One region of the Mesorhizobium sp. NPDC059025 genome, then DNA from elsewhere that is predicted to be linked to it. Evidence: riboswitches for the same ligand, from Rfam matches in the RefSeq annotation. Region 1 holds a riboswitch; each other region holds the start of a gene.

The links. Region 1 has a riboswitch for cobalamin ahead of ACFWYE_RS11110 (ribonucleoside-diphosphate reductase subunit alpha). Riboswitches for the same ligand answer to the same signal wherever they lie in the genome.
Region 2: linked by a shared signal. The riboswitch ahead of ACFWYE_RS24655 (ABC transporter ATP-binding protein) and the one ahead of ACFWYE_RS11110 (ribonucleoside-diphosphate reductase subunit alpha) in region 1 are both predicted to bind cobalamin.
Region 3: linked by a shared signal. The riboswitch ahead of ACFWYE_RS14925 (TonB-dependent receptor domain-containing protein) and the one ahead of ACFWYE_RS11110 (ribonucleoside-diphosphate reductase subunit alpha) in region 1 are both predicted to bind cobalamin.
Region 4: linked by a shared signal. The riboswitch ahead of bluB (5,6-dimethylbenzimidazole synthase) and the one ahead of ACFWYE_RS11110 (ribonucleoside-diphosphate reductase subunit alpha) in region 1 are both predicted to bind cobalamin.

The regions. Positions count from the first base shown of each region.
Region 1 is NZ_JBHYIM010000003.1:662,634-670,347, forward strand. It holds gene ACFWYE_RS11090 (metal ABC transporter substrate-binding protein) at 1-423, opposite strand, end outside; gene ACFWYE_RS11095 (SAM-dependent methyltransferase) at 529-1,284, opposite strand; gene ACFWYE_RS11100 (hypothetical protein) at 1,281-1,523, opposite strand; gene ACFWYE_RS11105 (ribonucleotide-diphosphate reductase subunit beta) at 1,514-2,641, opposite strand; gene ACFWYE_RS11110 (ribonucleoside-diphosphate reductase subunit alpha) at 2,671-5,559, opposite strand; cobalamin riboswitch at 5,664-5,864, opposite strand; gene ACFWYE_RS11115 (TonB family protein) at 5,936-7,024, opposite strand; gene ACFWYE_RS11120 (TonB-dependent receptor plug domain-containing protein) at 7,115-7,714, opposite strand, start outside.
Region 2 is NZ_JBHYIM010000012.1:138,159-145,872, forward strand. It holds gene ACFWYE_RS24630 (LysR family transcriptional regulator) at 1-848, shown strand, start outside; gene ACFWYE_RS24635 (SDR family oxidoreductase) at 802-1,542, opposite strand; gene ACFWYE_RS24640 (TetR/AcrR family transcriptional regulator) at 1,675-2,286, opposite strand; gene ACFWYE_RS24645 (NAD(P)H-dependent oxidoreductase) at 2,364-2,966, shown strand; gene zigA (zinc metallochaperone GTPase ZigA) at 3,194-4,411, shown strand; cobalamin riboswitch at 4,558-4,764, shown strand; gene ACFWYE_RS24655 (ABC transporter ATP-binding protein) at 4,849-5,721, shown strand; gene ACFWYE_RS24660 (ABC transporter substrate-binding protein) at 5,745-6,692, shown strand; gene ACFWYE_RS24665 (FecCD family ABC transporter permease) at 6,695-7,708, shown strand.
Region 3 is NZ_JBHYIM010000005.1:300,290-308,003, forward strand. It holds gene ACFWYE_RS14920 (ABC transporter substrate-binding protein) at 1-87, opposite strand, end outside; gene ACFWYE_RS14925 (TonB-dependent receptor domain-containing protein) at 103-1,872, opposite strand; cobalamin riboswitch at 2,143-2,350, opposite strand; gene ACFWYE_RS14930 (PilZ domain-containing protein) at 2,424-2,717, opposite strand; gene ACFWYE_RS14935 (response regulator) at 3,241-3,912, shown strand; gene ACFWYE_RS14940 (sensor histidine kinase) at 3,917-5,314, shown strand; gene ACFWYE_RS14945 (amidohydrolase) at 5,414-7,111, shown strand; gene ACFWYE_RS14950 (hypothetical protein) at 7,203-7,466, opposite strand; gene ACFWYE_RS14955 (hypothetical protein) at 7,463-7,672, opposite strand.
Region 4 is NZ_JBHYIM010000006.1:158,165-165,878, forward strand. It holds gene dxs (1-deoxy-D-xylulose-5-phosphate synthase) at 1-1,657, opposite strand, end outside; gene ACFWYE_RS16290 (pirin family protein) at 1,748-2,668, opposite strand; gene ACFWYE_RS16295 (MAPEG family protein) at 2,789-3,160, opposite strand; gene ACFWYE_RS16300 (winged helix-turn-helix transcriptional regulator) at 3,239-3,631, shown strand; gene ACFWYE_RS16305 (DUF2277 domain-containing protein) at 3,768-4,052, opposite strand; gene ACFWYE_RS16310 (exodeoxyribonuclease VII small subunit) at 4,118-4,369, opposite strand; gene ACFWYE_RS16315 (histone deacetylase family protein) at 4,373-5,299, opposite strand; cobalamin riboswitch at 5,511-5,697, shown strand; gene bluB (5,6-dimethylbenzimidazole synthase) at 5,743-6,480, shown strand; gene ACFWYE_RS16325 (TetR/AcrR family transcriptional regulator) at 6,485-7,099, opposite strand; gene ACFWYE_RS16330 (MFS transporter) at 7,257-7,714, shown strand, end outside.

The sequences.
Region 1 (7,714 bases):
CAGCGCGTTTTTCGGCGACATCCAGGCGTGCGGATTGGGCTTGCCGGTGTATGGCCCCTCGGCGATGCTCATCGGCTCGACGCCCTCGGAGACGACGGCGCCGGGCACGTCATGCAGGTTCTGGAAGAACTTCTCGAACCACAGTTCGAGGTTGAGGCCGTTCCACAGGATGAGTTTCGCGCCCTGCGCGCGCTGGATGTCACCCGGCGTCGGCGCGTAGTTGTGAATCTCGGCGCCCGGCCTGGTGATCGATTCGACGATCGCGGCATCGCCGGCGACATTCTTGGCCATGTCGGCGATGACCGTGAAGGTGGTCACGGCCTTGAATTTCTCCTGCGCGGCTGCCGGCGCGATCGCCAGGACGGCGCTGATCGCCATTCCCATCGCTGCGGCCAGGATCGACCGTCTCATCCCATCATGCATAAGCGCCTCCTTGTTGCGACTAATTCTCATTTGCATTCGACCTTTGATGCAAATGAGAATTGTTTGCAATAAGAATTTGCGAAAATACGTTGATGGACGCTGCGGCTAGCTGCCGTGCGCGCCTTTCTGCGTAAGCATGGCTTCGACAATCCAGCCTTTGCCGTCGAGCGCTTCTTTGCGAACCTGTTCGAGGCCGCCGACGATCTCCAGCAGCCTGCCGGAGAGGAGCATGTCGTCCGGCATGCCGGCATAGAGGGTCCAATGCACGTCGTTGTGCCCGCCGACGGTATCCGGTGCCGGGACGGCGGGCTGCATGAAAACGATGGTGTCGGCGTTGTTGGGGAAATCTCCGGCGAGGGAGCGCCCGGTCGCCGTCAGGATCGATCGGCCGACATTGCACAGCGCCACCTTGTGCGCGGTCGTCAGCACCTGAATGCCGCTGTTGCCGGGGATCACCTCATAGTCGAGCTCGAAATCTCCGGTCGACCGCAATCGCTGCAGGATGCGTCCCAGCGTTTCGATCAGCGAGAACCCGCTCCAGACCAGGAAGGCCCCGCATTCGGAAGCATCCAGTTCCTCGAAGGAGAGACCGGTGTGTCGAAGGTCGCCCGCCAGTGCCTCGCCGCCGTCCTTGTGCGGTTCCCTATAGGTAGTGGTGCGGAACGGCCGGTTCCGCACATAGAGCTCGACGATCTCCGCGCGAAGGCGGGCAGGGTCCTTCATTCGTCTGTCGGTGCCTTCGTCAGGCCTGTTATCCGGGATGAAGAACAGCGTCACATGGCCGCGGACATTGATCGCCTGCACTGTCACGAAATCCGGATTGCCGGCGCCGATCGCGACGATGAGGACCTTGCGCCTCATTGCCGGATCGCAGATCCAGGGGCGACCGACCCCTGCAGCGCTTCGAAGAGTTCGGCGAGCCGGCGCGGTCCGGGATGGTCTCCCCGGTATCGCTGCAATCTGGCGATCTCGATGGTCGCCGCCGCGGCGAGGTCCGTCCCGGCGGGTTGCGCAAGCAGCCACGACAGGAACACATCTTCCGGCTGTTGCGGGGCCGCCGGCTGTCCGGCGATGTGTCGTGCTTCGACGTTCAGTCCCATGCCAGCGCCCCGCCATTCTGGTATTCGATGACGCGGGTCTCGAAGAAGTTCTTCTCCTTCTTCAGGTCCATCGCTTCCGACATCCACGGGAACGGGTTCTCGGCCTCCGCGAACACCGGGTGCAGGCCGAGTTGCGCGCAGCGGCGGTTGGCGATGAAGTGCATGTACTGCTCGCACAGCGCCGCGTTGAGCCCGAGGAACCCCCTCGGCATCGTGTCGCGGCCGTAGGAGGCCTCCAGTTCCGCCGCGTCGGCGATCATGGCGCGCACCTCTTCCTGGAACGCTTTCGTCCACAGATGCGGGTTTTCGATCTTGATCTGGTTGATGACGTCGATGCCGAAATTGAGATGGATGGACTCATCGCGCAGGATGTACTGGTACTGCTCGGCAATGCCGACCATCTTGTTGCGTCGGCCGAGCGACAGGATCTGGGCAAAGCCGGTGTAGAACCACATGCCCTCGAAAATGACGTAGAAGGCGACGAGGTCGCGCAGGAAGGCCTGGTCGGCTTCCAGCGTACCGGTGCGGAAATCCGGATCGTCGAGATGCTGCGTGTGCTTCAGTGCCCACGCCGCCTTGTCGGTGATCGACGGCACCTCGCGATACATGTTGAACAGCTCGCCTTCGTCGAGCGACAGGCTTTCGACGATGTACTGGAAGGTGTGGGTGTGGATCGCTTCCTCGAAGGCCTGGCGCAGCAGATACTGCCGGCATTCGGGGTTGGTGAGATGCCGGTAGATGGCCAGCACGATGTTGTTGGCGACGAGCGATTCCGAGGCGGCGAAGAAACCGAGATTGCGCTTGATCATGCGCCGCTCGTCATCGGTGAGGCCGTCCTTCGACTTCCACAGCGCGATGTCGGCCTGCATCGACACTTCGGTCGGCATCCAGTGGTTGTTGCAGCCGGAGAGATATTTCTCCCAGGCCCAGCGGTATTTGAGCGGCAGCAGCTGGTTCACGTCGGCGCGCGCATTGATCATGCGTTTTTCGTCGACGGAAACGCGGGCACCGCTGCGGTCGATCTCGCCGAGGCCACTGGCGGCGACAGCAGGGGGCATCTCCGCTCCGAGATCGATCGCAACTTTGGGCTGGGCTTTTGGTTCGGACCAGTCGAGCATCTTCTTTTCTCCTTCTTTTTCTTCGCTGCTTACTGGCAGGCTTCACATTCCGGATCGTCGATGGCGCAGGCTTTGCCCCAGGCGGCATCGGCATTGACGATGATCGGCTGGGCGGCCGGTGCTGCTGTCACGACAGCCGAGACGGCATTGAGCTTGCCGTCGGTGCCCTTCAGTGTCGACTTCTCGACATGCGTCGCCGAGCGCGAGCGCAGGTAGTAGGTCGTCTTCAGGCCTTTTCGCCAGGCAAGACGATAGAGTTCGTCGAGCTTCTTGCCGGAGGGATTGGCAATGTAGAGGTTGAGCGACTGCGCCTGGTCGATCCATTTCTGGCGTCGTGACGCCGCGTCGATCAGCCAGGAGGAATCGATCTCGAAGGCGGTCGCATAGAGCGCCTTGATGTCGTCGGGCACCCTGTCGATCTGGCCGAGCGAGCCGTCGAAATATTTGAGGTCGGAGATCATCACCTCATCCCACAGGCCGCGAGCCTTGAGATCATGCACGAGCTGCGCGTTCACCACCGTGAAATCGCCGGACATGTTCGATTTGACGAAGAGGTTCTGGTAGCCGGGCTCGATTGACTGCGACACGCCGCAGATGTTGGAAATGGTGGCGGTCGGCGCGATTGCCATGCAGTTCGAATTGCGCATGCCGGATTTCTTGACCCGCTTGCGCAACGCGTCCCAGTCGAGCGTGGAAGACGCATCCATCTCCACGCTGGGCCGCGCCTTTTCCAGGAGGGCAATGGAGTCGATCGGCAGGATGCCTTTCGACCACAGCGATCCTTCATAGCTCGGGTAGCGGCCACGCTCGGCGGCAAGATCGACCGAGGCCGAGATGGCCTGGTAGCTGATCGCCTCCATGCTGGCGTCGGCGAAGGCGACCGCTTCATCCGAGGCATAGGGGATGCGCAGCAGCTGCAGTGCATCCTGGAAGCCCATCAGGCCCAGTCCCACCGGCCGGTGGCGCAGGTTGGAACGGCGCGCCTCTGGGATGGTGTAGAAATTGATGTCGATGACGTTGTCGAGCATGCGCATGGCGACGCCAACGGTCTTTGCCAGGCGATCGAGGTCCAGCCCCTTTTCGCTGACATGGTTGACCAGGTTGATGGAGCCGAGATTGCAGACGGCGACCTCGTCCTTCGACGTGTTCAGCGTGATTTCGGTGCACAAATTGGAGGAGTGAACCACGCCGACATGGCCTTGCGGCGAACGGATGTTGCAAGGGTCCTTGAAGGTGATCCAGGGGTGTCCCGTCTCGAACAGCATGGTCAGCATCTTGCGCCAGAGGTCGACGGCGCGGATCTTGCGGAAGACCTTGAGCCCGCCGGCGGCTGCCTTCGCCTCATAGGCCTCGTAGGTCTGCCGGAACGCGGATCCGTAGAGATCGTGCAGGTCAGCCGTCTCGTCTGGCGAGAACAGCGTCCATTCGCCATTGGCCTCGACCCGTTCCATGAACAGGTCCGGCACCCAGTTGGCGGTGTTCATGTCATGCGTGCGGCGGCGGTCGTCGCCGGTGTTCTTGCGCAGGTCGAGGAACTCCTCGATGTCGACATGCCACGTCTCGAGATAGGCGCACACGGCGCCCTTGCGCTTGCCGCCCTGGTTGACGGCGATAGCGGTGTCGTTCGCCACCTTCAGGAATGGCACCACGCCCTGGCTCTCGCCATTGGTGCCCTTGATGTGCGCGCCAAGGCCGCGAACCGGGGTCCAGTCATTGCCGAGGCCGCCGGAGTATTTGGCCAACAGCGCGTTGTCCTTGACCACCTTGAAGATGCCGTCGAGGTCGTCGGCGACGGTGGTCAGGAAGCATGACGACAACTGCGGCCGTAGCGTGCCGGAATTGAACAGCGTCGGCGTCGAAGCCATGAAGTCGAAGGAGGACAGCAGGTCGTAGAACGCGACGGCCCGAGCCTCGCGGTCGATCTCGCGCACCGCCAGTCCCATGGCGACCCGCATGAAGAAGGCCTGCGGCAGCTCGAAACGCTTGCCCTTCGTGTGCAGGAAATAGCGGTCGTAGAGTGTCTGCAGACCGAGATACTGGAACTGCAGGTCGCGTTCGGGCTTCAGCGCGGCACCCAGCCGGGCGAGGTCGAAGCGGCCGAGTTCTGGATCGATCAGCTCGGCTTCGATGCCGGCCGTGATGAATTCCGGGAAGTAGGAAGCATAGCGGCCCGCCATCTCGGCCTGGGTTGCCTGCTCGCTTCGGCCGGTGACGAAACTCAGGGCTTCGCGGCGGAGGCGGTCGAGCAGCAGGCGGGCCGAAACGAAGGCATAGTTCGGCTCGGTCTCGACCAGCGTGCGTGCGGCCAGGATCGGCGCCAGCGACAGTTCATCCAGCGTGATGCCGTCATAGAGATTGCGGCGTGCCTCGGTGAGGATGGCCTCGGGCGAAACGGCTTCCAGGCCGGCGCAGGCTTCTTCGACCACGCGCGAGAAGCGGGCGTCGTCGAGCGGAACAAGCGCACCGTCTTCGCCCTTCACGTTGAGCGATCCGCCCGGCGCGACCGCATCCGCCTTGTCCACCAGGCGCTCGCGCGCCCGCTCCGCGCGATAAAGCACATAGGCGCGCGCCACCTTGTGGTGTTCGCCGCGCATCAGCGCCAGTTCGACCTGATCCTGGATTTCCTCGATATGGAAAGTGCGTCCGGCTTCGAAGCGGCGCGTCAGCGCCGCAACCACCTGTCCGGCCAGGTCCTCGACAACGTCATGCACACGCCGCGAGCCCGCCGCGCTCGAGCCTTCGACGGCGAGGAAAGCCTTGGTCAGCGCCACCACGATTTTCGTCGCATCGAACGGCGTCACCGAACCGTTGCGGCGTATCACCTTGTAGCCGGGTTCGGCCTGAGGCGAGTGATGGCTTTCGCCGATCGGTGGGGCCTTGTGGGCTCCGTTCGTGGTGAGCGCTGCAGTCGTTGCCATGTCATCCCCGTGGCGTTGTGGGCGGGGATTTTGGGGGAACGCATTGGCCGTTCGGGACGCAGCGACGCCCGGCCACGCGCACCGCCGGGACACCCCGCCCGAGGTTCGTTCTCGTTCGTCGCGGCAGGTCTCCTGGCTCGCAGGTCGTCGCCCTTGTCGGCCTTCCCGGTGCGTTACGGCACCAGTGGCATTCTTCGACGCGGGCTCACTGCTTACAGTTGCGGGGGCAGCACCGGCTTTGCACCGGCTTCCCTCTTAGCTCCCGAACCAGACGACTCGGGAGAACCTCGACTTCGATATCTAGTATAGAACAGCGACTTGATGTCAACGACTGGTGTGGATGGTCGCGGATTTGCCGACAATGGATTTCGGTGGCTCACCGCTTGAAACTGATCGTGATCGCCAGCGTCATCGAGGAGCGGGCTATTTCAGGCGGCGGGGCGGGTACCGGGGAGGCCCGCTTCACGGTCTCGATCGCAGCGCGATCAAGGGCCGCATTGCCGGAGGAGCCCGCGACCGAAGCCGATTTTACGGCGCCTTGGCCATTGATGCGCAACTGCACGCGAACCGACGCAGAACCACTGGCGCCCGGGGGATATTGCCTGAAGCGGCGGATATGGGCGATGACCTTGGCCTGCCATTGCGCAGGTGATACCGCGCCGCGGCTGGTTGCCTTCGCGGGGCCCGTGGAAGTTGCCTGCTTCGGTGAAACCGCCGCCGGCCGAACGGCTTTTTCAGATGGGCCGGACTCGTCTGCTGCCACGGTCTTCTTCGGCGCGCTCTTGCGCTGCTGGCGAACCGGCCTGGCGGGCTCTGCCCGTTCGAGTTTGCGAGTGCGGCTGTTGTTCTCGGCCTTTCGGGGTTCCTGTCGCGCGGCGCCGGGCTTCTCGACCGGGCGGGCGGGTTTGCTTTCCGGCGCCTTCGTGACGGCCGGCACGGCTGGCACGTTTTGCTGCGCGGAGCGGAGAACCTGTGGTGCAGGGGCGGCTTCCTGTTTCGGCTGCGGTGCTTCGGTTCTGGTTTCCGCTGTTTCCTGTCGCGGCTGCCGCGCGGGTTCGGTCGTCGGGGGCTTGTCGTCTTCAGGGAGCGGATCGGCCTGCGCCGGTTCGTCTTGCGGAAGCTTTTCCGGCGCCTTTTCGATATCAGGCCGAGGAACGGCGCGTGCCGGTTCGTCGACCGCATCCGCGGGCCGCTCGGCCTTCAGGGCAGCCTCGGATACGTCCGGAGGCACCCACTCTACCGAGATGGAGTCGACGATGCCCGTATCGGCGGCGGGAGGCAGGACTATCGCGGCGAGATAGAGCCCGGCGCCGATATGGGCCGCGACGGAGACCACGCCACCCAGCAACCAGCGCTGCGCTTCACTGCGGCCGCCTGACGGTTCTTCGCCGGACTCAGGTTCCGGTGCTGCGGTGTTCGGGATGACGTCATCGCTGTCGGGCCGCGGCGCCGGAATTTCTGGCACCGCCTTGTCGTCGGTCGCCGGGGCAGGCGAGGCAGGGCCGGCGCCGCGCGCGGATTTCCGCGCGTGCGATCTCGCCGGCCTGGCCATGCCCTAGAACCGCATGGCCGAGTTCAGGTAGAAGGTGCGGCCCTGTTCCGGGAAGCCGTAGGCAAGCTGGTAGTTCTTGTCGAAGATGTTCCTGACGCCGAAGTCGAACTCGAAATTGTCGTTCAGCTTGTAGTTCATGTTGAGATTGACCAGCGCGAAGCCCTTGGTTTCGAAGAACGCGGTCTCCAGCCGGTCCGTCGACCAGCGTGAGCTGTAGATGGCGACGTTGGGCGACACGGTGAAATTCTCGTACGGCACCCAGTCGGCATAGAGATAGGCGCTGTGTTCCGGCGTGCCGATGGGCTTGAGGCCGGGCCTGACCGGATCGGAAAGCTTGCGCTTCAGATAGGTGTAGCTCGCACCCAAGGTCAGATTGGAAAGCACGTCCCATTCACCGTAGACTTCGACACCATGGTAACGGCCGTCGCCGATGTTCTGGCTCTGGACTTTCCCGCCACCAACACTCACCGACTGGATCACGTCGGAGACGTCGCTGTAGAACACCGAGCCGCCGATCTTCAGCGTTTCGGTCGGTTTGCCGGCCCAGCCGAGCTCGTAGTTCACGGCGCGCTCGGGGCTGAGATCCGGGTTCGGCAGGGCATC
Region 2 (7,714 bases), on a different contig from region 1:
TCCACCTTGCCCAGTCGAGCGTGAGCGAACAGATCCAGGCATTGGAGGCTGATCTGAATGCCGCGCTTTTCGACCGCACCGGCCGCAAGCTGAAACTGACCGAAGCAGGCCAGCGCCTGCTCGATCATGCCCACGAACTTCTGGCCCGCGCCGACGAAGCGCGCGCAGCGGTGGCAGCGGCTGCAAACACGATAGCGGGCACGCTGGCGATTGGTGGGCTGGAAACGCTGTGCGCAGGCTACCTGCCTCCACTGCTTGCATACTTCGGCACCGAGCATCCGGAGGTTGGGCTGCAGCTGAGAAGCGCCGGCAGCGGTGACCTGCGCGGCGGCGTGAGGAGCGGCGCCCTCGATGTTTCCTTCGTTTTCGGCGAACCGCCCGATACGCCGGAACTCAAACACGAAGTGGTGGCGGAAGAAGAACTCGTCGTTGCGCTGCCTGCCGGCCACCGGCTGGCAGGACAAGTCGCGGCAGGTCCCGATGACCTGCGCAACGAGCCGTTCCTGGTGACCGAACAGGGATGTGTCTATCGCCAGATGTTCGAAGCGGCCTTTGCGGACAATGGTGCGCGGCCGCGCATCGCCGTCGAGCTCGGCTCGATCGCGGCGATCCAGAAACTCGTGGCGGAAGGCGCCGGTTGCGCCCTCATCCCGCGCATTGCCGCCGAGGCCGGCAACACGCGCATGGTGGCGCTGCCATGGACCGGCGGCAATTCACCGGTCCCGGTCTCCATGATCTGGCACAACAGGCGCGGCAAGCGGCCGGCTGTGCGTCTTTTCCTGGAAGCCGCGCGCCGGCAATTCAAACCAGGCGATGCCCGCCTTCGGCGTGCAGCACCGTTCCGGTGACAAAGCCATTTCGCATCAGGAAACGGATGGCATCGGCAATATCTTGCGGCTGGCCTATGCGACCCACTGGCAGGCGGGCAGCCATGGCATCGAGCGTTGCCGCCTTGGCGTCACCGGCAACGTGCTGCCAGATTGGCGTGTCGACCCAACCTGGTGAAACCGCATTGACGCGGACAGGCCCGAGTTCGACCGCGAGCGCGCGCACCAGCGAGGCAAGCGCGCCATTCATGGCCGCCGTCACAGAGCCGCGCGCGGCCGGACGATAGGCATTGATGCCCGACGTGAAGGTGATCGACCCCTTCTCGGACAAGACCGGCGCGCCATGCTTGGCCAACAGCAGCGGTCCGAAGAATTTCGAATCGACCACCCTGCGCGCTTCCGCGATGTCGAGCTCCGGCAACAGCCTGTAGGAGGCACCGATGTCGGCGGCAGTCGAGACGATGTGGTCCAGCAGGCCGATATCGGTAAAAAGCCTGCTGACGTCATCTTCCCTGGCGATGTCGGCGACGGCGATGCGCAACAAAGATGGGTTGCCCAGGCCGCTGCCGGCCGCATCCAGCTTTGCCCGCGAGCGCCCGACGATCGTTACTTCGGCTCCCTCCGACAGAAGCAGTCCCGCCAGCGCCAGACCCATGCCGGAGCTGCCACCGGCGATCAGGACGCGCTCGGCCCTGTTTTCAGTTGTCGTATCCATGAGCTCTCCATTTGGCCAGCCTTCGTTCGGATGGCCCAGGCGGAGTTTTCTGCCCGGGCGGGCGCAAAGGGAAACGGGAAGATACGAATGTCGTCATCGGAAACTCCGATGGCAGCTCCGCACCAACTGCACTTAGCCGGCGCCGCGCGCCGCCATGGCCAGGATGGTCTGATAAAGTTCCTCGCGGGCTTCATCCGCAGTGATCTCTCCCGAAGCCGCAGCAGCGGACAGACCGGCAGCCGCCCCCAGCATGCTGCAGAGGCGCGCCGTGGTGAGACTGCGCGCAAACGGCGCCAGAGCTGCCCGGCATTTCTCGAGGAATACCGCCTCGTGCTCACGCTTCATCGTCGCCAGTTCCGGCGTCCCGACAAGGGCGGCCACCACGCCGGGGATTTCGCGGCCCTGCTCCAGCACGCAATCGACATAAGACGAAGCGATCACCGAGGCACGACCATCGAGCGTCGGTTCGCTTGCCGCCAGCGCCGTATCGATGACCAGGTTCTGGCGCTCATCGAATTCCTGGTAGAGCGCCGCCAGCAGAGCCGAGCGCGTAGCGAAGTGATCGTAGACCACGGGCTTGGTCACCGCCGCCTGTTCCGACAACCGTCCGAGCGTCAGCGCCTCGGTGCCTTCCTCCCGCGCAATGCGCCAGGCGATATCGAGAAGCTGGCGATGCCGCTCTTCCCGCAGCAGGCGCTGGCGACGCGGACGCGCCGGCGGATCCTTCAAATGGTCGCTTGACATCGCTATATACCAAAAGTAACTTACTAAAAGTATATAAGCCTGATCCTTTCCCTGCAACACCCCCCAGGAGCTTCGTCATGCACGCGCTCGTCGTCGTCGCGCATCCCGACCCCAATTCGCTCACCCATCTGATCGCCAGCCGCGTCGGCGAAGGCATCGCGGCGTCGGGCAACAGTTTCGAAATCGCCGATCTGGCCGCAGAAAGGTTCGATCCACGTTTCGGCAAGAGCGACATCGCCGTTAACCTGCACCAGGCGACCCCTGATGCCGACGTCATCGCCGAACAGGGGCGCATCGACCGAGCCGATGATCTGGTCCTGGTCTATCCCGTGTATTGGTGGTCGATGCCCGGCCTGCTGAAGGGCTGGATCGATCGCGTATTTTCCAACGGCTGGGCCTATGATGAGCCACCGGGCGGCAGGCTGACGAAGAAACTGCAGTGGCTGAACGTGCATCTCGTCGCGATCGGCGGGGCCAGCCAGCGCACCTATGCCAGGCATGGCTATTTCGGCGCCATGAAGACCCAGATCGACCACGGCATCTTCGATTATTGCGGCGCCAAAGTTGTAACATCCGAATTGCTGCTCTTCCCGGAAGCGCAGGATCAAGCACAGCTTCCAGCCGAGGCCCATGCCATCGGCTACCGGCTGTTCCAGAAACAGCAACGCGTGGCGGCGTAGAATTCTTCGCCGCATGGGATTTCCAGGAGGAAGCTCCCATGCGGCAGCCAAGACCGAAACCGCTGCTGAACGGAACCGTTTCTCCACCCGAACGCATGCTGCTTGCCTTTCGGCTTTGTTATGTTACAACGTAACAATACCTCAGTGGCCTTCCCACGAATTTGGTCACTCCTCACCACGGGCGCCCCCTCAGGGTTCCGCCTCACCGCAGCTTCTGGAAAGCAGTCATGCCCACGCACAATCGAAGGCGTCTTCCCGTAACCGTCCTTTCCGGGTTCCTCGGCGCCGGCAAGACCACACTTCTCAATCACATCCTGCACAATCGCGACGGACGCCGGGTTGCCGTCATCGTCAACGACATGAGCGAGGTGAACATCGACGCCGCGCTGGTACGCGACGGTGGCGCAAATCTCTCTCGGACCGACGAACAGCTGGTCGAGATGACCAATGGCTGCATCTGCTGCACCTTGCGCGACGATCTCCTGGCAGAAATGCGGCGGCTCGCCGAACAAGACAGGTTCGACTACCTGCTGATCGAGTCGACCGGCATTTCGGAACCTCTGCCCGTCGCTTCGACCTTCGAGTTCCGCGACGAAGCGGGCAACAGCCTTGCCGACGTCTCGCGTCTCGACACCATGGTGACGGTCGTCGATGCCGCGAACCTGCTGCGAGACTATTCCTCGTCGGATTTCCTGCGCGACCGCGGCGAGGCACTCGGCGCTTCGGATGAACGTGTGCTCGTCGATCTTCTGGTCGAGCAGATCGAATTTGCCGATGTGATCGTGCTCAACAAGGTTTCCGACACCTCGGCAAAGGACCTTGACCTGGCCCGCAAGATCATCCGCTCGCTCAACCCGCAGGCCGAGCTCGTCGAGACGGATTTCAGCCGCGTGCCGCTCGCAAAGGTGCTCGATACCGGCCGTTTCGATTTTGACAAGGCCGAACAGCACCCGCTCTGGTTCAAGGAGCTGAACGGTTTCAGGGACCACATCCCCGAAACCGAAGAATACGGCATCCGTTCCTTCGTCTACCGCGAGCGCCGTCCATTCGATCCCGTCAGGTTGCAGGCCTTCATCAGCAGGCCGTGGCCGGGTGTGGTGCGCGCCAAGGGTTTCTTCTGGCTGGCGACACGCCCCAATCATGTCGGGGAATTGAGCCAGGCCGGTGTCCTGGTGCGAACCGGCAGGCGCGGGCTCTGGTGGTCAGCGGTTCCCCGCAACCGCTGGCCCGATAGTCCGTCATGGCAGGAAGCCATGAAACCCTATTTCGATCCAATGTGGGGCGACCGCCGCCAGGAACTGGTCTTCATCGGCTGCGACCCGATGGACGAAAGCCGCATCCGCGCCGAGCTCGATGCCTGCCTGGTGGACGAGCCCGTCTTCGCGCCGCAGCTGTGGCGCGACCTGCCGGACCCGTTTCCGAGCTGGAGCGGACAGGCGGCATGATCATCAAATCCCTGATTTCCCTGTTCAAGGGACGCCACCAGAATTGTGACTGTCATCCGCGGCGCGCCCGCTACATTCCGCCGGCGGAGCGGCACGCTACCACAGGTCCCAGCCAAGAATCGCCATTGCCAGGCGGCGGCGGTCACAATAGGGTCCGCGACGATGGTGCCTCGAATCGAAAGGTCCGGGGTGAAAAGGGAATACGGTGACGTCCGCAAGGGCCAAGACCGTGGCTGCCCCCGCAACTGTAAGCGGTAGCAAAGTCCGAGAACGCCACTGGCCAAAGTGCCGGGAAGGCAGGACCGCGCAACGATCCGCGAGCCAGGAGACCTGCCATCACAGTGAGTTGACCGGACGGGGTGTGCCGGGAGGACGCTACAAGGGCGGCCCTGCCGTCGTTCTGGCCATCCTTCCGCACCTGATCAATGAGGGATCAGTTGGAAGGTTTTGCCGTTTTTCAGCGTGATGGCGCGACGCATTTTCCCGACGACGCACCGCAGCGCGCCGATGAAGGTGCTTGCGCGCGTGCGGTTATCCTGCAGGCGCGCGACCTTAGCTATCGGCCGGAAAAGGGCATCACCCTCGTCGAGGACGTCTGCCTCGACATGCGCGCCGGCGAAAGGCTCGCCATCATTGGTCCAAACGGCGCCGGCAAGACGACGCTGATGCGCATGCTGTGCGGCATGCTCAAACCTGTCAGCGGCCTGGTGAGCCTCGATGGCGAACCGCTCGACCGACTGCCGATGGCGGAACGCGCGCGACGCATCGCCGTGGTCGGCCAGTCGGATCAGCCGGATGCCCAGCTTGCGGTCCACGACTATGTCGGGCTCGGCCGTATCCCGCATGCCGGGCTTCGTCGCCGCAGCGACGACCGCAACGTCGTAATCGACGCGCTGGAACGTACCGGCCTGCTCTCCCTGCGCGATCGCCGCATGGGCTCGCTTTCCGGTGGCGAGCGCCAGCGCGCGCAGCTGGCGCGGGCGATCGCACAGCAGCCGCACGTGCTGTTCCTTGACGAGCCGACAAACCATCTCGACCCGCGCGCCCGCGGCGAATTGCTGGAGTTCGTCGCCAGGCTCGGCATCGCTGTCGTCACGGTGCTGCACGATCTGCCGCTGGTTGCCCCCTTCGCCACCCATGTCGCCGTGATGAGCAAGGCGCGCCTCGTCGCGCTCGGCACGCCGCGCGAGACCCTGACTGCAGAACTGGTGCGCGAGGTCTTTGGCATCGACGTGCTCAGACTGCCTCATCCGGACGAACAGGATCGCGAGCTGACGGTCTTCGACGTGCCGATACGCCTTTCCCGATGAACCGCCCCATCCACGGAGCCGCCATGAAACGCCTCGCTTTTTGCCTCGCCGCCACGCTTCTCTCGTCGACCGCCTTTGCCTTCCCGGTCACTGTAGACAGCTGCGGCATTCCGCTGACCTTCGACGCCGCGCCGAAGCGCGCGGTGATCAACGATCTCAACATGTCGGAAATGGCCTTTGCGCTGGGTCTCCAACCCGAGATCGTCGGCCTGACCGGCATCACCGGCTGGTACAAGGTCGATGACGCCTTCAAGAAGGCGCAGGGTTCCATCCCGGAACTCGCGCCCAAATATCCGACGCTGGAGAATCTCCTGGCGGTGGAGCCGGACTTCTTCTTTGCCGGCTGGTATTACGGCATGAAGCCCGGCGGCGACGTGACGCCCGACACGCTGGCGCCGCACGGGATCAAGACGCTGGTGCTCAGCGAAAGCTGCGTCCACCTCGACAAGAACCGGCCGGCGGCCTCGATGGATCTGCTGTTCGGCGACGTCGAGAAGCTCGGCAAGATCTTCGGCAAGGAAGGCGAGGCCAACACGCTGGTTGCCGGATGGAAGGAAAGGCTTGCCGGCATCACCGCCAAGGTCGGCGCCCGCGGCGGCACACGTGTATTCCTCTACGATTCCGGCGAGGACAAACCCTTCACCGCCGGCAAATTCGCGATCCCCACGGCGATGATCGAAGCGGCCGGCGGCAGGAACATCATGGACGACCTGCCGACCAACTGGGGCAACACCGATTGGGAAACCGTCGCCACCCGGAACCCGGAATTCCTGGTGTTGCTCGACTACCAGGACGACGCCGGCTACCGGAAACTGCTGAACTTCCTGAAGACGCACCCGGCGATGAAGGAGACGGACGCCGTCAAGAACGAGCGTTTCGTTGCCCTGCGCTACGCGGAACTGACGCCCGGCCCGGCCAACATCGAGGCCATCGACAAGATCGCCAAGGCAATGCACCCGGAGGCCTTCTGAACGTGCCAAGCCGAGCATACGGCGTGGCCATCGGCACAGGTCTGGTGCTGGTCATCGCGCTGGCGCTGCTATCCATCGCCTATGGCTCGACCGTCATTCCACTGGGCGATGTCATTGCAGCGCTCGCTCGTGCCGTCGGCCTGGACGCCGGCCGCGTGACCGCGCCGGTGGAGAAGATCATCGTCGACCTCAGGCTGCCGCGCGCGATCCTCGCCGTCTGCGTCGGCGCCGGTCTCGCTGTGGTCGGCGCACTTCTGCAGACGGTGACACGCAACGACCTGGCCGATCCATTCCTGTTCGGCCTGTCCTCGGGTGCCGCGGCGGGTGCTGTTTCGGTCATCACGGTCTTTGGCGACCGCCTTGGCGTGTGGACGCTTCCGATCGCCGCTTTCGTCGGCGGTATCCTGACAGCCTTCGTCGTGTTGCTGCTCGTCAATCGTATCCGCGGCCAAGGGCCGGAGCGGCTGATCCTTGCCGGTCTCGCCGTGTCCTTCCTGTTCACGGCGCTGACCAACTATCTGGTCTTCGCCGGCGACCAGCGCGCCGCCCATTCGGTGCTGTTCTGGACCATGGGCGGGCTGGGCCTCGCCCGCTGGGGCAATATCGGCCTGGCGATTGCCGGAGCAGCCGTCATTCTCTGCTTCGCGCTACGTTATCATCGCTGGCTCGACGCCTTCCTGGCCGGCGAAACCACCGCCGAAAGTCTTGGCGTTCCGGTAACGCGCTTCCGGACACTGACATTCCTCGCCGCAGCGCTGTCGACGGCGATCCTGGTTTCCGTTGCCGGCGTCATCGGCTTCGTCGGATTGATGATCCCGCATGTCGCGCGCCGCTTCGCCGGCCCGCTGCATCTGCGACTGGCCATCGCCTGCGCCGTCTTCGGTGCGGTGCTCCTGCTTGCCAGCGACCTGCTGGCGCGCACGCTGCTGCCGCCGCAGGAATTGCCGATCGGCATCATCACCAGCTCGATCGGCGCCCTGTTCGTGGTTGCCACCCTCCTGCGCAAGCGGTTCTGAGCAACC
Region 3 (7,714 bases), on a different contig from region 1:
ACCTGCCATCAGGCTCAAGGGCAGAGTTCGTCCATAGCGGCAGGAAGCCCTGCCGGTAGTCGTCGCGATCTGTACCCTTGCCTGCATCGTCATCTCCGCGGTTCAGAATGTCCGGGTGAGGCTCAGATTGAAAGTGCGGCCGGGGGCGCGGTAGTCCGTCACCGTAGAATAATCGGCGTCGAACAGGTTCTCGACCGCGAATTTCACCTGCGACGAGGCATCCAATGCGTAGAGCGCGGTGAAGTCCACCGTGACATAGTCCGGCAGCTTCGTCGTGTTGGCGGCATTGGCGTAGCGCGCCGCCCCGTAGAGCAGGCGCGTCGTCAGGTCCAACTGCTCGGTCGGGCTATACGTAACCTCGGCCATTGCTTTGAGCCGGTCGCGGTAGGGGATGTATTTGTCGTTGTCCTGGTTCAGCGGTTGACGGACATCGAGGCTCACCTTTCCATTCCATTCGGTGCTGAACCGGTGCGCAAGTGCCGCTTCGAAACCCGTGATACGTGCCTTGGCGACATTGAAGGGCAGGTAGGTCGGCGGGTTGGAGGCGATCGCGTCGGTCAGCCAGGTTTGATAGAACGCAACATCCAGATTGGTGTCGGCGCTCGCCTGCCAGTTCAGCCCGATCTCATAGGATTTGGACTTTTCCGGCTTGAGGTTCGGATTGGAGTAGTTCGGATAATAGAGTTCGTTGAAGCTCGGCGCCCGGAAGCCGGTGGCATAGGATGATCGCAGTCTCAGGTCTGGCAGGATCTCATAGCTCGCGCCGACATTGTATGTGGTGGCGCCGCCGAACTGGCCGTTGTGGTCATAGCGGATGCCGCTGTCTATGGTGAGCGCCTCATAGGACAGCGAGTACTGGCTGAACACCGCAGCGAGCGTTCGCGCCTTCACATCGAAGTTGACGGTCGAATTGACCTGTTCGCGATAGATTTCGGCACCGCCGGTCAGCACATGCGCAACGGCACCGGTGTCGAAATTCTTCGTGGAGTAAGCGAAAAGGCCGTAGCGGCTGGAATTGAAACGGCCGTCGCCTGCGACGCCATCGCGGAAGTTGCGGGAGCGATCGACCGAACTCGACAGCTCGACGGTCGAGGACCAATCTTCGGAGTGTCTGATTTCGGTACCGAGCTTGCCGGCAAAACTTGTCGTATCGACTTCGTTGGCGCCAGGATACGAGTCGTCGTACTGGCCGCGGCTGCGGGCAAGCAGAGCGTCGCCGTAGATCCGGCCCCAGTCGAACTGCTTCGACAGCGAGGCATTGATCGAGCCGAGCAGGAAACCGTCATCGTCCGGTTCATGGCCGTAGGCGGTCGGCAGCGTGAAGTCGTAGCCTCGCGTGCCGGTCAGGCTGCCGCCGAGGGAATAGTCGACGCCGCTTCTGCTCTGGCCGCGTACATTGCCGGACAATATGCCGCCCCACGGATAGCTCACACCAGCTGTTACCGAGCCACAGCTGTTGCGGCCGTCTGCGCAAGGGCCGCCTTGCCTGGTGATGATGTTGACGACGCCACCCATGGCGTCGGAGCCGTATTGCGCCGAATGCGCGCCCTTGGCGACCTCAATGCGCTCGATTGACTCGAGCGGAATATTGCCGAGCGAGGCGGTGCCGGTAGTGGCCGAACTTGCCCTCACGCCGTTGATCAGCACCAGCGTCTGGCTGGCCGACATGCCACGCAGATAGAGGTTGGATGCAGCACCCTGGCCGCCATAAGAGACGATGGAAACGCCGGTGTAGGATTTAAGCAGGGAAGGCAGGTCGGGAGCAGCCGAGTGCTCGATGCTCTCACGGTCGACCACCGTTACCGACGAGGTCGAACGCTCCAGCGTCGTCTCGCGTCGGAGCGGCGTGGTGATGACAATGCGTTCCAGCATCGTGGCATTGCCGGGAATGTTGTTGTTCTGAGCGCCGGCATGGCTTGCGAAAGCCAACAATGCTGTGCTGGCAAGCAAGAATGTCTTCTTCAAATCCGCCCCCAAAAGGATTGACGGCGCGGTCGAGCGCCGTGAGGTTCATTTCGAACCGCAGACGGATTGGCTAGGACAGATTTGCGTTCAGTCGCACTTCCTGGCCGTTCTCGCATGCGGCAACACTTCACGTGTCACCGCCACGGACGACCGCGCCTGATCACCCCTCGTGATCAAGCATGGGTGACTGGAACAGGCAGGTCTCCTGACTTCCGTGTCATCGCCCATTTCCGCCTTCCCGGTCGCGCGAGGCGGCCAGTGGCATCATGGAAGAAGGCTCAACGGTTACAGTTGCGGGGGCAGTCGCGGCTTTGACCGATGGTTCGGCCGCACCGTGTTCCCTTTTCATCCGCCTCGCGGCGGAACCAGCTCCAACCCGAAGCTAGCCGCGGCAATGCCGAGCGTCAACCGGCTAGGATGTGGAGCAGCGGTGAGCGGTCCGAGCGAAGGTTGGAGGGTCAGCCGTAGTGGAACCGCGGTTTCGGGCCAGTACCGGTGAATTGCACGCCGACGCGGTCGTTGCGGCGCCAGCGCACCAGCGATTCATAGGCGACACCGTCAACAGGGACATAGAGGCTGAAACGTTCAGGAATGATGGCATCGGCGGCCACCTTGAGTTCCGCGCCATTCGTATGCTGGTTGCGCACCACGCACGGGATTTCCGAATTGTGGATGCTGGTGATGATGGTAGCCCCTTTGAGCACACGTTGCCGATGCTCGCGATCGTGATGGTTTGCTTCCTGCTCGGACATGACGGTAGGGACTCACGCTGCAGACCTGATATTTTAGGAAAGGCGCGGAGAACATCAATGCCACCGCGAGCTGTGTCGGCGATTTGCCGCAAGGGATGGCTAACCGTCCGTCAAGATCCGGGCTAGCTGCTGTCCACTAAGATGCCGGGACGCGGAACCTCGAATGCCTGGAAGGAAATGAAACCGGGGGATGCATTCGCATCGCTGGCAGCGTGGCGGCTCGTAACATTGCTGCAATGTGACGCCCGGAAACAGGCCGCCTGTGAAACAGTTCGAGGTCGGCAAATGCGTTTGTTCTATGTCGTATGCATCGGTGTATTGCTGTCGGCGTGCCAGAATACACGCGATCGGGAACGATGCCTGTCATATGGGTTCGATGACGACACCCCCGATTTTTCGCGATGCCTGCAAAGGTTCGACATTGAAAGGGATCGCAGGGACTATCGCTCGCGAGATGGCGAACGATATGAGGGCTGACCGCGTCCACTCCTGGAGTGCCGGGTTTCGATGGAAGTGAGCTTTCATGCATATTCTGATCGTTGAAGATGATCGCGAACTCGCCTCTTCCCTCAAAGCCATCATGGAGGGCGCGATCGGCATATCCGACACCTTTGGATCCATTGCCGAGGCCGAAGCCGCGCTTATGGCTCATAAATTTGATCTTGTGGTCATCGACCGCAGGCTTCCAGACGGTGATGGACTCTCGCTGCTTCCGGTGCTGAGACGGCTGCAACCGCGGCCAGCGACCCTGGTCCTGACCGCGCTGGATGATCCGTACGATATCGCCTCGGCCCTGGACAAAGGCGCCGACGAATATGTCGGCAAGCCGTTCGAACCAACGGAACTTGTCGCCCGTGCACGTGCGGTCCTGCGCCGCTACAGCCTGGACGTGCTGGGTTCGACCCAATTCGGCAATCTGGCCTTCGATCTCAACCACCGGATGGCGAGCGTCGGGCAGAAAGTGCTCGACATTCCGCGGCGTGAACTTGCGATACTGGAAACGCTGATGCGTCGCGCCGGCCGTGTCGTGCAGCGGGAAACGCTGGAGTCCTCCGTCTATAACATCGGTGAGGACATCGAATCGAACGCGCTGGATTCACATATATCGCGCCTGCGCAGGCGCTTGCGCGATGCCGACTGCGAGGCCGTCATCAGGAGCGTGCGCGGCATCGGCTACATGCTGGTTCTGGAGTGACAGTTTGAACCGCTCGATCGCCTTTCCTGTCGCTGCGCTCCTGGTCGTCGGCATGGCGATCGTGATGCTGCTCGGCACGGTTCTGACACTTGCGATCATCGTCAGCATCAGCGCGGAAGACCGCCTGCAGATCAACACCAGCGAACTGTCCCGTACGCTGGGTGCCGCCATCGCCTATGATGCCGATGGCCACCTCACGCTCGACAGGCAGAAGCTTGCCACGAACATCATCGAATTTGCCGAAGCCCAGCCGGCCTATTGGTATGTCATCGACGATGGCCGGCAGGTGATTTCACATGGGCAACAACCCGCGGAGGTCAAGCGGGTGTTCGACCAGACCCCGCGCGAAATTCAATATTCGGAGTTCCGCTACCGGCAAGACAATCACGACATGCTGGGCATCAGGTCGGTCAGCCGAGGCGACGGCCCGAAAATTGTTTCCGTTGGCGGGATCGTGCTCTCGAACTGGGAGACCGTTCTGGTCGCCCTTGTCCCGGTGCGATCGCAGGGGCTGCTACCACTGTTTGGTGTCATCCTGGTTGCCACCACATCAATCGCCGTCATCATCGTCCGGGGCACGATCGCAAGGCCGGTACAACGTGTCGTGCGATCCGCCGAGCGGATCGATGGGCTGCCCAATGGCAGACGCATATCGGACGCCGACACACCGAGCGAACTGAAGCCCATGGTAGCAGCATTCAATACGGCCTTGATGCGGATCGACGCCGCCTTTGCTGCTCAGCGCAACTTCCTTGCCAATGCTGCGCACGAATTGCGCACTCCTTTGACCAAGATGCGCCTGAAGCTGGAGCGATTGCCGGATGGCGAATTGCGCGACGGATTGATCCGCGACACCAAACGCCTCGGTTCCATCGTAACCACGCTGCTTCAGCTTGCGCGTCTGTCCGGCCAGTCGTTGACCTTTGCCGACATGGATCTTGCCGCCGTCGCCAGGGCCGTTGTCTCCGATCAGGTGCCGATGGCCCTCAAGCACGGCATCGACATCGAGCTGAGATCGCCGGCACGCCCGGTCTCGCTCTCCGGATCAGAGGCTGCGATCCGGGTTGCACTGGAAAACCTGCTTCTCAATGCAGTCCGGCACGCCGTCGGCACGAAATTGATAGTCGTGGAGGCGCTCTCACCGGCCGAAATCCGCGTCGTCGACTACGGTCCGGGCATTCCGTCAGATGAGCGTCGCGACGTCCTGCAGCCGTTCGTGCGCGGCAGGGATCGTGAAGGCGAAGGCACGGGATTGGGACTTGCCATCGTCGACCAGATCATGAACGCCCATGGCGGTACGGTTGCACTCGGAGAGACGGAAGGGGGAGGGCTGACTGTGCGTCTGTCGTTCAACTCGGCGCACCCGGTCGACGCGGAATCTGCTGCGCAGGCGGGAGCTTAAAACCACCGGACCGAACCAGAGAATCATGCGCGAAGAGATCGCTGCTTGTGTACCTCCTGCAAAGCAGCTTAGATCGCCTCATGTTTCGGAGGGCCATTGATGGTAGGCATTTTCGATTGCCGATTGCACCTTCCCGGACTGTTTCTGGCCGCAGGCATGGCGCTAAGTCCGCCTGCCTTTGCCAAAACCAAGGTGCTGACGAACGCCAGCATTCACACCGTCAATCCCAAGGCACCGACCGCCGAGGCCATGGCCATTGATGATAACGGCATGATCATTGCCGTTGGCGCGGTGCAGGATGTTGTGGCAGTCGCCGGCGAGGAAGCGGAGGTCATCGATCTCGGTGGCAAGATGGTGCTGCCGGGCTTCCAGGATGCGCATGTCCATCTCGTCGAAGCCGGCGTCAACGAGATCCTGTGCGAGTTCGGTCCCTTCGACGAGCTCGACGACACACTTGCAACGGTCGAGGCCTGTGTGAAAAGCAGCAAGACCGACTGGGTGCTCGGCTCTGGCGTCAGCATGACCAATCTGCTCGATCAGAGCGACAATCCGATCGCGCTGCTCGATGAGATCTCACCCGATCGCCCTGTCTTGATTCTTGATGATATTGGCCATGGCGCATGGGCCAATTCGGCCGCCATGCATGCTGCCGGCTATGATGCGATCGACGGCAATCCGCCCGGCGGCATCATCCTGCGCAACAGGAAAACAGGCAAGCCGAACGGTGTGGTATTGGAGAATGCACAGCAGAAACTGCGCAACCTGGCGTTCCCGGATACACCGGAGAATGTCGAGTTTGCCTATGAGAGCATGCTGCCGACGCTGAAGACCATGGCCAAGAACGGCATCACCACCGTGAGTGATGCGGGAGGTTTCTGGCCACAGGGGCATGTCAAGGTCTGGCAGAAGGCACTGGCCAACAACACGCTGACAGTCAGGGCCTCCAACGCGCTCTACGTCTACCCGGACATGCCTTTCGATGAGCAGGTCGCAGCGCTGACAAAGCAGTTCTCAAATGACCCGGACAGCTTGTTGCGCTTCAATCAGGTCAAAATCTATGTCGACGGCATTTTAGAACAGCGCACCGGCGCGGTTCTGGAACCTTATCGGCCGGGAGCAGGCATCGACCACGGTTTCGATCGCGGCTTTCTCTATTTCGACATCGACACGTTGAACCGCTATTCAAAGGTTCTGTCCGAAAAGGGATTTCAACTGCACTATCATGTGACCGGGGATCGTGGTGCACGGCTTGCTCTCGACGCGATCGCGCAAGCCGATGCTGCGCCCGGGCCGCACCGCCTGACGCATCTCTATCTGGTCGACAAGGCCGATCTGCCTCGCTTCAAGCAGTTGGGCGTGGTCGCCGATTTCCAGCTCGCCCCGAGTTCCGTCGATCCGGACTATGTACAGTTCATCCGCCAGTTCATCGGCGACAGGGCCGACACCATGATGCCCGCCGGCACGCTTCAGGCCATGGGGGCCGATGTGGTGATGAGCAGCGATTTCGACGCCGACGAGCTGTCGCCTCTGATCAAGATCCAGACCGCTGTCACGCGTCAGAAAGACGGTGCCCCTGACGTCGCTACCGCGATCGCCTGGATGACCATCAACCCGGCCCGCCTGTTGCATCAGGACAGGACGACGGGCTCGATCGAGGTCGGCAAGATCGCGGATCTTGCGATAATCGACCGCGATATCCTCAAGGTTCCGGTCAAGGCCATCGGCAACGCAAAGGTGGTTGCTACGGTTCTGCAAGGCAAACCTGTCTACGATCCTGACAAATTGCTCGGAGATTGACGGACGTTTCCCCTTGCTTGGCGCCGTCAGCTGTCGTCTGGCTGGCATCGCGTGAATGGAAGCAGTTCCTGCACGACCGGGCATTCGTTCTTCACTTCGTTGGCAAGGCCTGGACGCCATTCCACAGCAGCCAAAGCAACCCTGAAACGATGGACAGGATCACGGCCGCGCCGACCTTGCTCGATATGCCGGCCAGCGCTTGGCGGAAGTTCCGGAGGAACCGGAAATCCTCCCGAGCCTCAAATTGGTGTTCGGGCTCATCGATGCGCAATCCGGCGGCGGAAAGCTCCTCACGGATGGCTTCCTTGACGATGCGCTTCAGTTCGTCAGGATCGATGGACACATGTCTTGTCATGGCTTCCACCCGCACCATTTCTCACCAAGGGCATTGTGTTTGTTGATTTCATCCAGCCCGGCGCGAGGTGTCTCCGCCCGGGCATCCCGGCGTGGCGAATTGTATTCGCACCAGATCGAGCGTGGATCGGACGGCAGCGGCCCGTCTCGCTTGGTGACGCAACCCGCAAGGGCCAGCGCAGCAGCAAGGATCAATGCCTTGACCATCGCAGAGCTTCCTTCCGTGCTTCGTCCTCGGACAGGCTGGAA
Region 4 (7,714 bases), on a different contig from region 1:
GGCGACGGATCAGGTCATGGTCGAGCGGCTTGGCGAAACGCGCGTCCGCCACGGTCGTCGACAAGCCGGCCGCGCTGAGTTCGTCAGCCGCCGCGAGACAGTCCTGCAGGCGGGTACCGAAGGAGAGCAACGCCACCTTTGTGCCTTCGCGCACGACACGGCCTTTGCCGATCTCGAGCGGCGAGCCACGCTCGGGCATATCGATACCGATGCCGTTGCCGCGCGGATAACGGAAGGAGATCGGGCCCTCGTCATACTCGGCTGCAGTGCGCACCATGTGGCGCAGCTCCACCTCGTCGCTTGCCGCCATGACAACGAAATCGGGCAGCGAGGCAAGGAAGGTGGTGTCGAACGCACCGCAATGGGTTGCGCCATCGGCGCCGACATAACCGGCGCGGTCGATCGGAAAACGCACGGGCAGCTTCTGGATCGCGACGTCGTGCACGACCTGATCGTAGGCGCGCTGCAGGAAGGTCGAGTAGATCGCGGCGAACGGCTTGTAGCCTTCGGTGGCAAGGCCGGCAGCAAAGGTCACTGCGTGCTGCTCGGCGATACCGACATCGAAAGTGCGGTTCGGGAAGACTTCGCCGAACAGATCGAGCCCGGTGCCTGTCGGCATGGCCGCGGTGACGGCAACGATCCTGTCATCCTCGCAGGCTTCCCGGATCAGGCTCTCGGCAAAGACATTGGTGTAGGTCGGCGCATTGGCCGGAGCCTTCGCCTGCGCACCCGTGATAACGTCGAACCGGTTGACCCCGTGATATTTGTCGGCTGCCGCTTCGGCGGGGGCGTAACCCTTGCCCTTCTGCGTCACGACATGGATCAGCACGGGGCCCTTGCCGTTGTCGCGTACATTCTTCAGCACCGGAATGAGATGCTCGAGATTGTGACCGTCGATCGGGCCGATGTGAAAGAAGCCAAGCTCCTCGAACAAGGTTCCGCCGGTGACGTAGCCGCGCGCATGCTCGACCGCGCGGGTGATGGCGCGATCGGCGCGCTTGCCGAGATAGGATGTCAGTTTCTTGCCGAAATCGCGCAGGCCAAGATAGGTCTTGCCCGAGCCGAGACGCGCCAGATAGGCGCTCATGGCCCCAGTCGGCGGGGCGATCGACATGTCGTTGTCATTCAGGATGACGATGAGGCGGGCATCGAGAGCGCCGGCGTTGTTCAGCGCCTCGAAGGCCATTCCGGCCGACATCGCCCCATCGCCAATGACAGCGATGACGTTGTTCTTGCCGCCAGAGAGATCGCGCGCCACGGCCATGCCGAGACCGGCCGAAATCGATGTGGAGGAATGGGCGGCACCGAACGGATCGTATTCGCTTTCGGTACGCCGTGTAAAACCGGAAAGCCCGTTCTCCTGGCGGAGCGTACGAATACGGTCGCGCCTGCCGGTCAGGATCTTGTGCGGATAGGCCTGGTGGCCGACGTCCCAGATAATCCTGTCTTCCGGCGTGTCGAAAACGTAGTGCAGTGCCACGGTGAGTTCGACGACGCCGAGACCTGCCCCGAGATGTCCGCCGGTCTGCGAAACGGCATCGATCAGTTCCGTGCGCAGCTCTTCCGCGAGCTGCGGCAGGTCACTTTCGGAAAGCTTCTTCATATCCGCAGGAATGCGGACCTTGTCGAGAAGCGGCGTTTGGGGTCTGGCGATCAATGGCTGGCCCGCTCGAGCTCACGTTCAAGAATATTCAAAAAATCGAATAGGCCTCCGACCAACGAAAGTAAATGTGCCGCAATGACACGCTCACTTGTCAGGCAGCGGAATGAACTCCTTTTCATCGCCCGGAACGATATCGAACCGGCCAGTCTTCCATTCCTGCTTGGCCTGTTCGATGCGTTCTTTCGATGAGGAAACGAAATTCCACCAGATGTAGCGTGGAGACCCCAGCGAAGCGCCACCGAACAGCATGAAATGCGCACCCAATTCCGACGAAACGATGATCTCGTCGCCAGGACGAAACACCAGAAGACGGTTTTCGGGGAAACTGTCGCCGGAAATGGAGACGAACCCGTCGAGCACATAGATGGCACGCTCCTCGGCGTCGGCGGCAATGCGGTACCTTGCACCAGGTTCGAGCCGAATATCGGCATACAGCGTGTCGTGATAGGTGGTCACCGGTGCGCGGCGGCCCTCCAGCTCGCCGATGATGAGGCGGCCCGACACGCCCTCGGCACCGAACTCCGGCAACTCGGCGCTGGCGGTGTTTTCGAAGACAGGCGCCATTTCCTCCTGCCTGTCAGGCAGCGCGATCCATGTCTGCAGGCCGGACATCGACATCGGCGCGCCGCGCATTTCCTCCGGCGTGCGCTCGGAATGGACGATGCCACGCCCTGCCGTCATCAGATTCACGTCACCGGGCGAGATGACCATCTCGGTGCCGAGCGAATCGCGGTGCCTGATCTTGCCGTCGAACAGATAGGTGACTGTCGAGAGACCGATATGCGGATGCGGGCGTACGTCCAGCGCCTTGCCGGCGCGCAGGATGGCCGGTCCCATGCGGTCGAAGAAGATAAAAGGACCGACCAACCGTCGCCTTGCGGTAGGCAGGGCACGGCGCACCTCGAAACCGCCTATGTCCTTTGCGTTGGGCACCACCATCAACTCGATGGCGTCGCAGGAAAAGGCATCACCGGGTTCGGGGTCGTTTCCGGGAAAGAAGCTCATCGGGCCGGCTCCATCTGCTGATGACTTGCAGATGGAACTTATACCCCCGTCTCCCCGGGGCAAACCGGCGATGCGGCGACGATGCGTTCACCGATCGGTCAGTCTCGGATGCTTGTGCACTCAGATGGAGAGGAGCGTGATCGCGCCGACGATCAGGGCGCCATAGGTGCCAGCCATTCCCGGTGCGCTCAACGGTGTCCTGGCCGTCATGATGCCAGCAAAGTGCAAGAACCGACCGGCGATCAGCAGTCCACCGATCGTCCACAAAACGACCGGCGGCGCCTGCCGGTATTCGGCGATGGCGAGCACGATCAAAGCCAGAGGCACATATTCGGTGAAATTGCCCTGCGCCCGAATGCGGCGCATCAGCGTCGGGTCTTCGCTGAAGCCGAGACGCACACCCACCTTCTTGCGGCGCAGACTGACCGCAATACTCAAGGCTACCAGCGAAAGAGCTGCCAACGCAGCGACGATGGACGTAACCGGAAGCATTTCCCCCTCCAACGAACGTTTTCGCGAGCTAACCATTTTTTACTTGCAAATTGCAAGTTAGAAAATCATATTGAACCCATGACGAAGTTCCGCACCGGCTGCCCAATTGCCTCGGCACTCGACATCATCGGTGACAAGTGGTCGCTCGTGATCATCCGCTCGATGGTTGTGGGAGCGACCAGCTATTCCGACTTCCTGGCGATGGCCGAAAAGATCGCGACGAACATCCTGGCCGAGCGACTGCATCGACTGGAGGGTGCCGGCCTGATCCGACAGACACAGGCGCGGCAAGGTGCAACCCGCGGCGCGTACGCTCTGACGGCCAAAGGCGCGGCGCTTATTCCCGCCCTGCAGGCGCTCGCACGGTGGGGTGAAGAAGAGTTGCCCGAGCGCTGGACGCCGCCGGAACGGTTCTATGCCGCCCGACCCGTAGATTTCGACAAGCCGTCGGTGGCCCCCTCGGCGTCCTGATCGGCAACATAGCGGCCTGTGCGACCGGAGCGATCACGGCACGACCAGAGCGTTTCCGGTTTTCGGAATGCGGGAACGCTCTAATTTTTTCTCAATTTCAGACGGAAAACCGCTACGCACTTTTCCTTAAACTGCCCTAGGCGGGCACCGGCTTGGGCCCAAAGCGCTCAGCCGACTTGGCGCGGGCTTTTGCCGCCACCTCCTCGCGGTTGCGCGGCGGCTGGGTCGTCTCAAGGACGACAAGCAGCTCATGCGCGGCATTGGCGATGGTGCGCACGGCGTTGTCGAAGGCTTCCTTGTTGCGCATGGAGGGCTTGTTGGAGCCACTGATCTTGCGCACGAACTGCAGCGCCGCCTCGTGAATTTCGGTATCGGTCGCCGGCGGTTCGAAGTTAAACAGCGGCTTGATGTTGCGACACATGGATATCTCTCCCGTTTGATATATCCGGCGTTGCCCCTCGTTCCCGTTAGTGGCCTCTCAGGCTCCTAGTCCCCGTCCAGCGGCTCGGTACCGACCGGCTTGCCGTCACGGGCGAGCCTGATCTTCTCCACCTTGTCCTCGGCGGCCTTGAGCAGGCGATCGCAATGCGCCTTCAGCGCCTCGCCCCGTTCATATATGCGAATCGACTGGTCGAGCGGCACGTCGCCGCGTTCGAGATCGTCGACGATCTTCTCTAACGCATCCAGCGCCTGCTCGAAGCTCATCGCCTTGACGTCCTGGTTCGCTTCCTCAGCCATGGCTCATCCTTTCATCAGGCGGCCGACATGCGCTGCGACCGAAAATGCCAATCCGTGCAGGTCGTAGCCGCCTTCCAGCAAACTGACCAGCCTGTTTGAACTATGACGGCGGGCGCGATCCATCAACTGCCCGGTCGCCCAGTCGAAATCATCCTCGACAAGGTTGATCTCGGCCAACGGGTCACGATGGTGCGCGTCGAAACCGGCCGAGATGATCACAAGGTCCGGCGCGAAAGAATCGATCGCCGGCAGGACACGCGTGTTGAACGCCTCACGAAAGATATCGCTACCCGTCGCCGGCGCCAGCGGCGCATTGACGATGTTGCCGGCGCCAGTCTCGTTTCTGGCGCCGGTGCCAGGATAAAGAGGCATCTGGTGCGTCGAGCAATAGAGCACCGATGGGTCGTCCCAGAAGATGTCCTGCGTGCCGTTGCCGTGATGAACGTCCCAGTCGACGATGGCGACACGCTCGACGCCGTGCTTTTCCTGTGCGTAGCGAGCGGCAATCGCAGCCGTATTGAACAGGCAGAAACCCATGGCGGTGGTTTTCTCGGCATGATGGCCGGGCGGACGCGCGGCCACGAAGACATTGTCGGCCTTGCCGGTGAAAACGTCGTCCACGGCGGCATTGGCGGCGCCGATGGCGGTCAGCGCCGCCTGCCAGGTTTTGGGACTCGCCACCGTATCGGAATCGATGACGGCAATACCTTCCTGCGGAATCGCCCTGCGGACGCGCTCGACGAAATCCTTTGGATGGCAATAGAGAACAGTGGTCTCGTCGCCCATCGGCGCCTCGTGCCTGTCGAGGGCGGCAAAGGCCTCGTCGTCCAGAATCCGCTCGATAGCGCGCAGCCTGTCCGGTCGCTCCGGATGGCCGGCGGGCGTGATGTGTTCCAGAAAAATCGGATGGGTGTAGAGACGGGTCGTCATGGCGCCACCTTATCAGCAATGGAGATGATGGCCACGCGACAAGCATGAGAGCGTTTCCGTTTTCAACGGAAACGCGGAAACGCTCCAACTTTTATTTTAACGCGATTCCGGACGCAAAACCGTTGCGCGTTTGCTGGAATTGCTCAGCCTGTTGGGGAAAAGGCATCATCCGACGTCGACATCAGGGCTTTCCTTGCCCGCGAACTCGGCTAGGTTAGCCGCACTGTCAGGTGCCTGCCGCAAGGTGGGAGAATCGGGAACACGGTGAAAATCCGTGGCGTGCCCAACGCTGTGAGGGGGACCACTCGGCAAGAGCCACTGTCCGCGCAAGGACGGGAAGGCGCCGGCAAGCGGGACGAACCCGAGCCAGAAGACCGGCCAGGCAGAAATGGTCATCCGCATGGACGGGTGGATGACGCTGTTTCGATCGCAAGGGAAACGCGATGAACACCGTCCGCAACCATACATGTCATACCTCCGGAGATCCTGCCTTCGAGGATTTTGAGCGTGAGGCCATCTATCGCGCCATCTTCACGCGTCGCGACGTGCGCAGCCATTTCCGGCCCGACCCGATCGACGACGCTGTGCTTGCCCGCCTGCTCACGGCTGCGCACCACGCACCGTCCGTAGGCTTCATGCAACCCTGGAACTTCATCGTCATCCGCGACCAGAAACGGCGCGCGGCGGTGCGCGATCTGTTCCTGACAGCTCGAGCCGAGGAACTGCCGCATATCGCGGAGGATCGGCAGGCGCTTTACCGCAAGCTCAAGCTGGAAGGCATCTGCGAAAGCGCGCTCAATCTCTGCATCACCTGCGATCGCTCGCGCAGCGAGAACTCGCCGCTCGGGCGCTGGCACAATCCGCAAATGGATCTCTTCAGCACGGTATGCGCGGTACAGAATTTCTGGCTGGCGGCACGGGCCGAAGGGATTGGCGTCGGCTGGGTGAGCATCCTGAACGCCGAAGCGCTCAGAGATTTGCTCGACATCCCGGATCATATCGTGCCTGTCGCCTATCTTTGCGTCGGGCACGTCTCGGAATTTGCCACCCGACCCGACCTTGAACGCAATGGCTGGGGCTCGCGCCTGCCGCTCTGCGACCTCGTCATGAGCGAGACCTATGCCGGTGCCGGCGAGGATGTGCTGAAAGCCGCGGCCAACGCGATCGCGGGCAGAGGATGAGAAGTCAGGCAGCAGTCTTGCCGTCCACCAGCAAACCTTCCATGAGCGCGCGAAACGCATTAACCGCCTTTGTCGATATGGCGGCAGGATCATCGGAGTTTGCAATCCACTGCGCAGCATAGAGCGAGGCGCCGCTGATCAGCCGTGCCATCGCTTCAGGATCGATGTCGCGGCGAATAACCCCATCTTCCTTCAGCGCTGCAAGGTTCTTGGTTACCGACAGGATACAGGCGTTGGCATTGGGCCATTGCGCCGGATCACCAAGGACAGCGGGGCCATCACACAGCACGATGCGCTGGACTTCCGGATCGAGCGCCATTTCGACATAGCCGATGTTTTCGTCCATGAAACCCTGCCAGCGCGTCTCGGCCTTGGCGGAGACAGCATTGAGACGCGCCGCCATTTCGCAGTCGATCTGGGCGATCACGGCTTCGAAAAGCCCCTTCTTGTCGCCGAAATGATGATAAAGCGCGCCACGCGTCAGCCCCGCTTCGGCGGTGAAATCATCCATCGATGCGTTCGCGTAACCGACTGTCGCAAAGGCCCGCCGCGCAGAGGCAATCAGTTTCGCACGCGTCTCGGCGATCATTTCGCTGCGGGGTTTATGAGCTGTCCTCATTGGTGTTTCCTTTGCCGCTTCTGCTTTTCACATACGTCGCGTATATTTTTTTACATACACGACGTATATTAATTGACATACGTGACGTATGCAATTATCTCATTCGCATACGCCACGTATGTAAGTGGCGCACCCTCAAAATTCCAGGAGTGCTCCCATGCGCAATCCTTATGGTGAAATCTTCAGAGTCCCCGGGGCCAAGGGCTTCGCAGCCGCCGCCTTTTTTGCGCGGCTGCCTATCGCCATGGCTCCCATCGGTATTGTCGCGATGCTGTCCCAGGCGCGCGGCGAGTATTGGCTGGCCGGTGCTGTATCGGCCACCTTCGCCTTGACCAACGCTTTTGCCGCCCCACAGATCTCGCGATGGATCGACCGGCTCGGCCAGACTGCCGTGGCCGCCCCGACCACGGTCATCTCCGTCATCGCCTTCCTCACACTGCTCGCGGCCACCCATTATGACTGGCCGAGCTGGACCCTGTTCGTTTCGGCGTTCCTGGCCGCGGCGATGCCCAGCGTGCCGGCCATGGTGCGTGCGCGCTGGACGGAAAAATTCCGCGATCGTCCCGAGCTCAACACGGCCTTTGCCTTCGAGTCGGTCGCCGACGAACTGGTCTA